DNA from 2 places in the Paenalcaligenes sp. Me131 genome. Region 2 is predicted to be linked to the other one. Evidence: predicted binding sites of a transcription regulator. Region 2 holds the regulator's gene; the other holds the start of a gene.
What was found. The regulator FNR, encoded in region 2, switches genes on or off when oxygen is low (the NO sensors DNR and NnrR bind a similar motif). The targets are predictions, from matches to a motif close to TTGATNNNNATCAA.

Region 1: a site for FNR is predicted at 3,355-3,368, ahead of hemN (oxygen-independent coproporphyrinogen III oxidase). Genes of this name have one in related genera too.

What each region holds. Positions count from the first base shown of each region.
Region 1 is NZ_JBKQGY010000001.1:1,136,831-1,142,793, reverse strand. It holds gene ACLPHM_RS05495 (Na+/H+ antiporter subunit C) at 1-283, opposite strand, end outside; gene ACLPHM_RS05490 (monovalent cation/H+ antiporter subunit A) at 283-3,234, opposite strand; gene hemN (oxygen-independent coproporphyrinogen III oxidase) at 3,440-4,870, shown strand; gene ACLPHM_RS05480 (NAD(P)H-dependent flavin oxidoreductase) at 4,895-5,963, shown strand, end outside.
Region 2 is NZ_JBKQGY010000001.1:152,622-158,584, reverse strand. It holds gene clpB (ATP-dependent chaperone ClpB) at 1-2,544, opposite strand, end outside; gene fnr (fumarate/nitrate reduction transcriptional regulator Fnr) at 2,878-3,603, shown strand; gene ACLPHM_RS00800 (hypothetical protein) at 3,704-3,937, opposite strand; gene ccoG (cytochrome c oxidase accessory protein CcoG) at 3,962-5,470, opposite strand; gene ccoP (cytochrome-c oxidase, cbb3-type subunit III) at 5,507-5,963, opposite strand, start outside.

The DNA of each region.
Region 1 (5,963 bases), 980 kb from region 2:
GTACTACTAGAAAAAGAGCGGTGGTCGCAAAGCCGATCACAATGGCTGTCAGCACTAAGGCTTGAGGCAGAGGGTCTGCGTAGTTGCTGGGGTCAGCACCTAGTTCGGCGTTGATGACTGCGGGGGCATTAAGGGTGATACGCCCCATGGAAAAGATGAACAGGTTCACGGCGTAGGACAATAAGGATAGACCCATAATGACCTGGAATGTACGGGGTCGCAGCAGTAACCAGACGCCTGAGCCTGCCAAAATACCTATAGCTAAAGAGAGAACGATTTCCATTATTCTTTGGTACTGAGTGAGTCTTGGGGGGCGGGCAGTTTGCGGTAAAAACGCAGGGACTGGTGAGCCAGCGCCAGCAACATCAAAATAGCAGAGCCTACCACCAGCATGTATACCCCTATATCAAAGAGCAGAGCACTAGTGGCGTGAACTTCACCTACCCACGGTAGGTTTACATGCCATTCCAGCGCAGCGAGGAATGGACGGTTGAACCACCATACGATCATGGCAGCAAAACCGGCAAACAACATACCCAGTGAAATCCACATTTGTGGGTGCAGCAAGGGGCGTGACTCCACCCATACAATACCGTTCACCATGTACTGTATCAAAATGGCTGTTGCCATGATTAAGCCGCCCACAAAACCACCGCCGGGTAGGTTATGGCCTCGCAGCAGGAAGTAAATGGAAATCAGTGCGGCAATAGGCAGCAGAATTCGCATCAACATGGCAGGGACTTTTGTCACGCCATAAGGTACGTTTTGGTTAGGATCAGGCTCTTCGAAAGTGGCTGACTCTAGGGGGGACAACACTTCCGCTTTTTGTATGAGCTGACCATATTTATGACGAATTTCCAGTGGCGTCATAATGGTTTCAATAGGTGGTCGGAAGCGGCGTAGCAAAGCGTAGACGCTAAGCGCCACAATGCCCAGTACTGTGATCTCACCAAAGGTGTCAAAACCACGGAAGTCCACCAAAATCACGTTCACCACGTTAGCACCACCGCCTAATGGCAAGGCTTGCTGGACTAAGAAGGGGGATACGCCATCCTCAACGGGAGGTCTGGTCATAATAGTGTATGCCAGCACCGATAGACCGGCACCCGACAGTACGGCAATGGTTAAGTCTCGGCTACGGCGACGCAAGGCTTTAAAGCGCGATAGCGGGGATATATCGTCTTCATCGGTAGGCAGGCGTTTAGGTAACCAGCGCAACCCAAGCAGAATTAATACGACAGTGACTACTTCTACTGCTAATTGTGTCAAGGCCAAGTCTGGCGCTGATAGCCAAGCATAGGTCAAGCTGGTGATTAAGCCCGCAGCACCAGACAGTAGCAGGGCTGCTGGTCTATGGAACTTGGCTTGGTAGGCTGCGCCAATGGCGCAGGCAGCGCCAGCTATCCACATCACCGCAAAGAGGGGATCCATTACCGTGGATTGTTGTGGAATAAACCAAGTACCACGCAATAGTGGCAAAGCAGTAACCACCAAGGTGGATATTAGGATGAGTAGGACTTGGCGCTGTAGCCTAGGTGAGTAGGTTTTGTCGATGATGAAATCGGCAGCCGTTTCTGTCCAGCCCAAGAAGGCTTCAAAAATACGTTGGCCATCTACGCGGTACAAAATAGGCGCACGGTCTGAGCGTCCTTGTCGGTAGTTGTCCAGCAAAAACACCAATATCACCCCACCTAGCATGGCAATAATACTCATCACTAACGGGAGGTTGAAGCCATGCCATATGCGCAGACTGAAGTCTGGCATTTTTAGGTTTAGGATGGAGTGCGCTGCTACATCCAAGAAGGGGGCAACGGTGTAACCTGGAATCATCCCTACAGCCAAGCAGATCAGCACTAAGATGATGCTGGGGATTAGCATTTGTATAGGGGGCTCGTGTGGCTCACGAGGTAGGTTTTTGGCAGGAGGGCCAAAGAATACTTGCATGATGAAACGCAAGGAGTAGGCCACACTAAACGCACTGGCAATCACCGCAATCAGAGGGATGACGTAATCCCAAGAGCTGCCATTAGCAGTCTCTACGGCCTCAGCAAAGAACATTTCTTTAGAGAGAAAGCCATTGAGCAACGGCACACCCGCCATCGCCGCTGCCGCCACGCTTGCTAGTAAGGCGGTAATAGGCATGGCGTAACGTAAACCGGATAGCCTATTGAGGTTACGCGTACCCGTTTCGTGGTCCACAATACCAGTCGCCATAAATAAGGAGGCTTTGAAGGTAGCGTGGTTAATAATGTGGAAGATGGCAGCAATCAGTGCCATCGCACTGTTCATGCCTAGTAATAAGGTAATCAGGCCTAGGTGGCTGATGGTGGAGTAGGCTAAGACACCTTTCATATCGCGCTGGAAGGTTGCCAAATAGGCGCCCAGCAACAATGTAATAAGCCCTGATCCACCAATTAATATGGCCCATTCGGTGGTGCCAGCTAATACCGGCCAGAAGCGTGCCAGTAAGAAAACACCAGCTTTCACCATGGTGGCAGAGTGCAGGTAGGCCGATACCGGAGTCGGCGCGGCCATGGCTCTAGGTAACCAAATATGGAAAGGAAACTGAGCACTTTTGCTCAGTGCTCCTGCGGCGACCATTAACAAAAGTACGGGATACCACGCACTTTGACGTATGCGATCACCTGAGATGAGAATCTCACCCAGATCATAGGTGCCGGCCACTTGTCCCATCATTAGCACGCCAGCCAGCAAACAGAGACCACCACCACCCGTAATGATCAGAGACATACGGGCACCACGACGCGCATCTCGGCGGTGGTACCAGTAGGCAATTAACATGAAGGACGACAAGCTAGTCAGTTCCCAGAATACGACCAGCTGAATCACGTTTCCAGACAGCACTACCCCTAGCATCGCTCCCATGAATATTTGCAAAAATGCAAAGAACCGGCGTACAGGCTCTTGGGCGGAAAGGTAGTAGTGTGCGTAGAGTGCAATTAATGCACCCATCCCCGTGATGATGATACTGAATAGCCAGGCTAGGCCATCCATGCGCAAGTTGAAATAGATGTTGTAGGCCGGAATCCAGTCAGAGGAAAACAGTAATACCTCATTACGGGATATGGCCGGGAAGTTGACTAGCGTAAAAAGCGCACAGGTTAAGGCGACCATCCCGGCAAGCGGAGCCTGAAGTTTTCGGGAGTCAGCAGACAATAACGATGAGATCAGCCCACCAACGAAGGGGAGGGCTAGGATGACAAGCAAAGACATCGGGCTCCGGGGAAGACGAGATGTTTAAAACAGAGGAAAGGGCGATGTTCTAATAATACGATATTACTGGTAATTTCCACACATAATCTGCTAAAAAAAATGAAATTGCCCTGAACGTGCTTGATAAAGGTCAATGAGGAATTGTCCTATTGCCGTCAGAATAGTTGATGGTTGCAAAGTATTTTGTAGGTTTCTGGAGAGTTTCATGGATATTGCATTGGCACAACCCCAACAACAGCGTGCCATCAACGAGGCAACTGCTTCATTTCAAGTTCCAGAGGCGTTGATCCGACGTTTTAATAGCTCAGGCCCACGCTACACCTCGTACCCTACAGCCGACCGATTCTTGGAAGAGTTCGCGCAACAAGATTATCTCGACGCACTAGCGGCGCGTGCGAACAGCAAGCAGCAAATGCCGTTATCACTGTATTTTCATCTGCCCTTCTGTACATCGCTGTGCTATTTCTGTGCGTGCAACAAAATCATCACGCAAGATAAATCACGTTCAGCAGAGTATTTGCAGTACTTGTTTAAAGAGATGGCGATGGTGGTCCCTCATTTGGGTGACGACCGTAAAACGGGTCAGTTGCACCTAGGTGGCGGCTCACCTACCTTTTTGTCCAACGACCAAATGTCGTTGTTGATGCAAGAGGTCAGGAAGCATTTCGACTTTACCGATGACGCTGAAATCAGCGTAGAGATTGATCCCCGCACGATTGATGATCAGATGCTGGCGCATTTGGCGAGTTTAGGTTTTAACCGCACCAGTTTTGGGGTGCAGGATTTTGATGTGGCGGTGCAAGAAGCTATACACCGCATTCAGCCCTATGACATGGTGGCTAAAGCGATAGAAACCAGTAGGGCAGTGGGCTTTCAGTCCATTAATACAGATTTGATTTACGGCCTACCTAAACAAAGCGTGCAGAGTTTTAGCGCAACCTTAGATCAGTTGATTGCACTGCGTCCTGATCGTATTGCCTTGTACAACTACGCACACTTGCCGCAACGTTTTAAAGCGCAGCGGTTGATTAATGAGCAAGATTTGCCGGATGCGGAAACACGCTTGCAAATCTTCCTGATGGCCACGCAGCGCTTGTTGGATGCAGGCTATGACTATATAGGTTTGGATCACTTCGCTTTACCGGATGACGAGTTGAGTCGTGCGCGTGTAGACCAGAGTTTGCATCGAAATTTTCAGGGTTATACCACGCGTGCAGACAGCGATTTAGTGGCTTTTGGCGTATCGGCTATAGGAAAGGTGCAGGGTACGCATGTGCAAAACGATAGATCCTTAAAAGCGTACTACGCCTGTTTGGACGAAAATCGTTTGCCAGTCAGTCGCGGCATTCAGATGACGGCTGATGACGAATTGCGCGCTGAAGTGATTATGCAGTTGATGTGCAGTATGCCTGTAGACAAAGCGCTAGTTTCGCAGCGTCACGGCATAGATTTTGATGTGTATTTTGGTGATGAGTTACAGCGTTTGAGCCAGTTTGAAGAGGCTGGGCTGATCACGGTAGATGAGCGTATGCTGCGTGTGACTGACACGGGGCGTTTGTTTGTGCGAGGTATCAGTATGGTGTTTGATGCCCACCTGCATAAACGTACTACCGCGACTTACTCGCGGCTTATTTGATTGTTAAAAGTTAAAGGACTCCCTGTGTTAGAAACCATTGTTGAGCGGTTACGGTTAAAGGGTAAGGCATTATTGCCTGTGGTTCAGGGCGGGATGGGGGTAGGTGTGTCGGCACACCGTTTGGCTGGTAGCGTGGCTGCGCTAGGAGGTATGGGGACTATCTCTAGCGTGGATTTGCGCCGCCATCATCCCGATTTGATGGAACGTACACACAAGAGCAAAGACAGTAGCCTGATTGATAGGGTGAACTTAGAGGCTCTGGACAGAGAGATTCGTAAAGCCAAGGCACTGGCCAAAGAGTGTGGTGCCGTGGCAGTCAATATCATGCGTGCTGTGTCGCAGTACGCGGCGTATGTGAAACAAGCGTGCGAAAGCGGCGCTGATGCCGTGGTGGTGGGGGCAGGTTTACCGCTGGATTTACCAGAGCTTACCGCTGACCACCCTAATGTGGCGTTGATCCCTATCTTGTCCGATGCTCGCGGTATTCAGTTGGTGCTGCGTAAGTGGATGCGCAAAAATCGCCTACCAGACGCTATTGTGATCGAGAACCCGAAGTTTGCGGCAGGCCATTTGGGCTTGGCGGATATCGAGCAGATGAATGATCCCATGTACGCCTTCCCGCGCGTGTTGGAAGAAACGCGTGAGGTGTTCAAAAAACTGGATTTAGAGAAAGAAAATATCTCGCTGATCGTGGCCGGTGGTATTAACAATCCAGATCAGGTTAAAACCTTGTTGGGCCAAGGCGCTGATGCGATTCAGTTGGGTACAGCGTTTGCAGTAACGCAAGAGGGTGATGCTGACCTTCGTTTCAAGCAGGTGTTGGCGCAAGCTAAACCTGAAGATATCGTGACGTTTATGAGTGTGGCAGGTTTGCCGGCACGCGCTGTGCGTACACCGTGGCTAGACTCTTATTTACATAAAGAGTCCAAGCTGCAAGCGGTTGCGCAAGAGCGTGCATGCTCCGAGGGCTTTGATTGTTTGGCGCATTGTGGTCTGCGTGACGGGGTTGCACGCAGTGGCCAGTTTTGCATTGATAGACGTTTGGCCTACGCACTAGAAGGCGATGTGGATCGTGGTCTGTTCTTCCGTAGCT
Region 2 (5,963 bases):
CACAGGTACTACATCATCCTCACCAAAATGACCTTCCAGAATCAGCTTGGCCACTGGGTTTTCGATGTTTTGCTGAATCGCACGTTTCAACGGTCTAGCACCAAACAACGGATCGAAGCCAACTTTTGCCACCTCAGCCAAGGCCGCATCGCTAACCTCTAACTGCATACCACGGTCAGCCAAACGTTGTGCCAAACGTTGCAACTGGATTTTGGCAATAGATTGAATCTGTGCCTCGCCCAGTGCGTGGAACACCACCACTTCGTCAATACGGTTCAAGAACTCTGGACGGAAGGAGAGTTTGACCTCTTCCCACACGGCCGACTTCACTTTCTCGTACGGCTCACCAACCATTTCCTGAATGTGATGCGCACCCAAGTTAGACGTCATGATCACCACGGTATTACGGAAATCAACCGTTCTACCCTGTCCATCAGTCAGACGACCATCATCCAATACCTGCAGCAAGATGTTAAACACATCGGGGTGTGCTTTTTCTACCTCATCCAGCAAAATCACACTATACGGTTTACGACGCACAGCTTCAGTCAAGTAACCGCCCTGCTCGTAACCCACATAGCCCGGAGGCGCACCAATCAGTCTGGCTACCGAGTGTTTCTCCATGAACTCTGACATATCAATACGAATCAAATGATCTTCAGAGTCAAACAAGAATGCCGCCAAGGCTTTGGTCAGCTCGGTTTTACCCACGCCGGTAGGCCCTAAGAACAGGAACGAACCATAAGGTTTAGATGGGTCAGCCAAACCAGCACGTGAACGTCGGATCGCATCCGCCACCAACGACACAGCTTCGTTCTGACCTACCACACGCTCCTCAAGGTGCTGCTCCATGTTCAGCAGTTTTTCACGCTCACCTTGCATCATGCGAGACACAGGAATACCGGTTGCACGTGATACCACCTCGGCAATTTCCTCAGTACCTACCTGAGTACGTAACAGCTTAGGTTTGTCTTCCAGCTTGTCTTTAGACTGTTCGGCAGTAGCCAAACGGCCTTCTAACTCGGGCAACTTGCCGTACTGCAGCTCAGCCAATTTATCAAACTGACCTTTACGTTGCAGTTCAGCCATTTCCGCTTTGAGCTGCTCAATTTCTTCCTTGATAGACTGCGTACCTTGTACAGCCGCTTTCTCGGCTTTCCAGACTTCCTCAAAATCGTTGTACTCGCGTTGCAAACGCTCCAGCTCTTCTTCAATGGTGGCCAAACGACGCTGTGACGCATCGTCAGTTTCTTTACGCACGGCTTCACGCTCAATTTTGAGCTGAATCATGCGGCGATCTAGCCTATCCATGACTTCAGGTTTTGAGTCAATCTCCATACGAATACGCGCAGCCGCTTCATCGATCAAGTCAATCGCTTTATCCGGCAAGAATCGGTCGGTAATGTAGCGGTTAGACAGCTCAGCAGCAGCCACAATCGCTGGGTCAGTAATGACCACACCGTGGTGCAACTCATAACGTTCACGCAAACCACGCAGAATCGCAATGGTGGACTCTACATCAGGCTCATCCACCAGCACTTTCTGGAAGCGACGCTCTAACGCGGCATCTTTCTCTATGTACTGACGGTACTCATCCAAGGTCGTGGCACCTATACAGTGCAGCTCACCACGGGCCAGCGCTGGTTTCAGCATATTGCCGGCATCCATCGCACCTTCGGCTTTACCTGCACCAACCATGGTATGGATTTCATCAATAAAGAGAATGGTTTTACCCGCGTCTTGAGACAATTCTTTCAAGACAGCTTTCAGACGCTCTTCAAACTCACCACGGTATTTAGCACCCGCTAACAAGGCGGCCAAATCCAGTACCAACACACGTTTGTTTTTCAGGTTCTCAGGCACTTCGTTATTCACGATACGCTGAGCCAACCCTTCCACAATTGCTGTTTTACCTACACCTGGCTCACCAATCAGCACAGGGTTGTTTTTGGTTCTACGTTGCAAGATCTGTATAGAACGACGGATCTCATCGTCCCTACCAATCACCGGGTCTAACTTACCCAGACGAGCACGCTCAGTCAGGTCTGTGGTGTATTTGGACAACGCTTCTCTATTGGCATCGCCTTCTGCGTCACTCACCGATTCACCACCGCGCACAGCATCAATCGCGGCAACCAACGCTTGCTCGTTTAGACCAGCTTCTTTTAATAAGCGGCCAGCCTGCCCTTTATCTCGGCTTAATACCAACAAAAATAATTCGCTGGCAATATAGGTATCACCACGTGAGGTGGCTTCTTTTTCCGTTAATGCCAACGCACTTTGTAGTTCGCGGCTAATATTTAAATTCACATCCCCAGATGAAATCTGAGGTAATGCATCAATTGCTTTTTTAACTTCGGCTTGTAAACGCGGCACGGCCACACCTGCACGCGCCAATAGACTGCCTGCTCCGGAATCCACGTCAGCCAACAATGCAGCCAATACGTGTACAGGTTCCAGATAAGAATTGCCCTGTTGCAATGCCAAGCTTTGCGCATCAGCCAAAGCCTGTTGAAATTTTGTCGTTAATTTATCAATTCGCATGTTGCCTTACTCTAGGTAATGTGCAGAATCTTGCGATGAGTATTCACAGACTGCACCAGTTTAATTTCGCTTGACTTATAGATGATGACATCTGGCCAAACTTCAAGAGCCTGTTAAAATCATTTATGTGTTTATTTGCATTTTCTTACATTTATTGCAACCCACTAAAATAAAAGAAAAAGCAAAATCCTTGATGTTTCAAAAAGAGCTTTTAAATACGCTAGAATACTAACTATGGCACTTCACTCCGAAGTGCGAATTTTATGCTGCGTTTGAAAATAAGCTCTCATTACGGTCTTTGTACCTAACTGTTTTCAACCGCAGACGCTTTCTATGCAAAAACGAATCTCTGTCAGTCACGATGCTATACGTTGCTCATCCTGCATGCTGAATGAAATCTGCTTGCCGCTGGGGATGTCCAACCACGACCTGCAGAAACTGGATGAACTGGTCAAAGAACGCATACGTTTGACCAAAGGCTCTGTCCTGTTCCACCTTGATGATGAAGTAGACGCCATCTATGCCTTGCGCACAGGCAGCATCAAGACACAACTGGAAGACGCATCCGGCCAAGTGCAGATTACTGGCTTCTTGCTGCCGGGCGAAATTATTGGCATGGATGGGTTATTAAATAACCGCCATGTCTCTCACTCTATCGCACTGGAAGACAGTGAGGTCTGTGTGATGCCGTTGAACGAGCTAGATAAGCTGTCATTGCAGCTTCCCATCTTGCAACAACAACTGCGTCGCCTAATGAGTAAGGAAATCAACCGTGCTCATACCCTGATCATGAACTTGGGCGCATTACGCTCTGAACAGCGTCTTGCCGCTTTCTTGATCAACCTGTCGCAACGCTTGTCTACCTTGGGCTACTCCCCTTACCAGTTCATTTTGCGCATGAGCCGTGAAGAAATTGGTAACTTCTTGGGCCTAACACTAGAAACGGTTAGCCGTCTGTTCTCACGCTTTGCCCGTGAAGGCTTACTGCGTATACAACAACGCGAAGTCATGATCCTAGACCTGCCTGCGCTGCAAGCAATGGCTGGGGTAGACTGCTAAGCCACAGACCTATTGGCAAGCCTTCAACGTCGCAACGCTTAAGGCATCATAAAAAAATCCCACGTAACAACGTGGGATTTTTTATTGCTGCGTAGTGGCTTTACTCTGCTTCTACTACGGCAGGAGCCTCAGGTGCTTGATCTCTGGTCACCACCAAACCACGCTTCTGCCCGCCATCACTAATCTCTTCGCTTACCCCTGTAGGTTGCAATACCAAAGCGATAGTGATCGCGCAGCCAACCATAGCCACAAATGGGCCCGCCATGAGAATCCACGGCCAAGGCTCTTTAAACCACGGTTGCGTATCCAATTCCTGATCTATTGCATTTGCCATGATAGGTCCTTTATCGTGTGCGCCTTAGCGAGGCACATAAAATCGTGTTTTCTCACTGATGAATTCTTCACCAGACTCAGCGTTTGCGGGTTTTCGAGCAGTAATCACAATATCGTGCATACCTTCTTTCAAACCAGCTTCTACCGGAACCCGTACGTGTACAGGAATCAACTCGTTCGTTGCTGATGGTACGACTATTTCTGCACTACCGCTGTTCACTGTACTAATCGTGATACCTGGGAAACCTTCAGCCTCTAACTCAATACGCATAGGCTGCTCGGACTTGTTCATCATTTGCAGTCTATAGATATTCTCTATGTAGCCGCCAGGAATCTCACGCCCCATTACCCCACGATCACGGATGACATCCATATGCAGATCATTACGGGCTACCAGCGAATAGGCCGCTGCCACAGTAATAAGGCTCAAGATTGCAATATACACCAAGATACGAGGCCTAAACATGTGTCGGCGTACCTGAGACTGGCTCAAACGCTCGGTAATAGCGCGACCAGAGGTATAGCGAATCAGCCCTTTGGGGTAATCCAGTTTCTCCATCACATCATCACAGGCATCGATACAGGCCCCACACCCAATACACATGTATTGCAGCCCTTCTCGAATATCGATGCCGGTCGGACAGACCTGTACACAGAGCGTACAGTCTACACAGTCCCCTAAGCCCGCTTCTTTGTGGTCTACCTTTTTAGAACGTTTACCACGAGGCTCACCACGCACGTGGTCATAACTCACCACAAACGTGTCGTCATCCACCATCACGCTTTGGAAACGTGCGTACGGGCACATGTACTTACAGATTGCCTCACGCAGAAAGCCTGCATTCCCCCAGGTAGCAAAACCGTAGAAGAACAACCAGAACCACTGCCATGGACCCAATGTGAAATCTAGAATCTGCGCGCCTAACTCGCGAATAGGTGCGAAGTAACCGATAAATGTAAAACCAGTCCACAGCGCAATCACTATCCACAAGAAATGCTTTGTGGCTTTGAGACGCAGTTTTTTAGCACTCCAAGGAGCCTCATCCAGACGGATGCGAGCCATACGGTCGCCTTCCACCTTGCGTTCAACCCACATGAAGATTTCGGTATATACCGTTTGCGGACAGGCGTAACCACAGAACAAACGCCCTGCCATTGCGGTAAAGAGAAACAGCGAGAATGCCGACAAAATCAGCAGCACAGTCAGGTAAATAATATCCTGTGGCCACATCACAATGCCGAACAAATAGAACTTCCTCGTACCCAGATCAAACAAGACGGCTTGGCGTTCATTCCACTGCAACCAAGGCAGACCGTAATAAATAATCTGGGTGAGGAATACAAGGGCGATTCGCCAATTGGCGAACACCCCTTTTACCGATCGAGCATAGATCTTCTGATTAATGTCGACGACCTTCACAGCATGAGCGGACGCTTTAGCTGTCACCGGCTTGGAGGAACTAGGTGGCCGCCATTCCGGTACCTGCTCTGTATTTCCTTCGTCTGGATGACGATGGGGAGCGTCACTACTCATGCTACACCTCAACTTACAATAATCACATCACAATGCTTACTTGGCTGTGCTGTTGCTTAAGCCCCAAACCCAACCGGCCAACAAGCGAATCTGCTCTTCAGTCAGACGGTTTTTCTGGGCTGGCATCTGGTTATCACGACCGTTCAAAATACCTTCAACAATCACGGCCTCTGAACTGCCATACAGCCAGTTACCGCTAGTCAGGTCAGGAGCCCCCAACAATTGATTGCCTTTAGCATCCGCGCCGTGACATGCAAAACATGTTTGTTCAAACAGTTTTTTGCCAGACGGTACACGAGATTGGTCATGAGCCAAGCTGTTCAAGGAACGCACATACTGAGCGATGTCAGACGCTTCACCTGGAGTCAACACACCTTTGTGTGCTGTCATGATGCCGCGACGACCTTCAGTAATGGTGTGCAGGATATCCTCAGGCTTACCACCCCACATCCAGGTACTGTCTGTCAGGTTAGGGAAGCTTGGGCTACCTTGA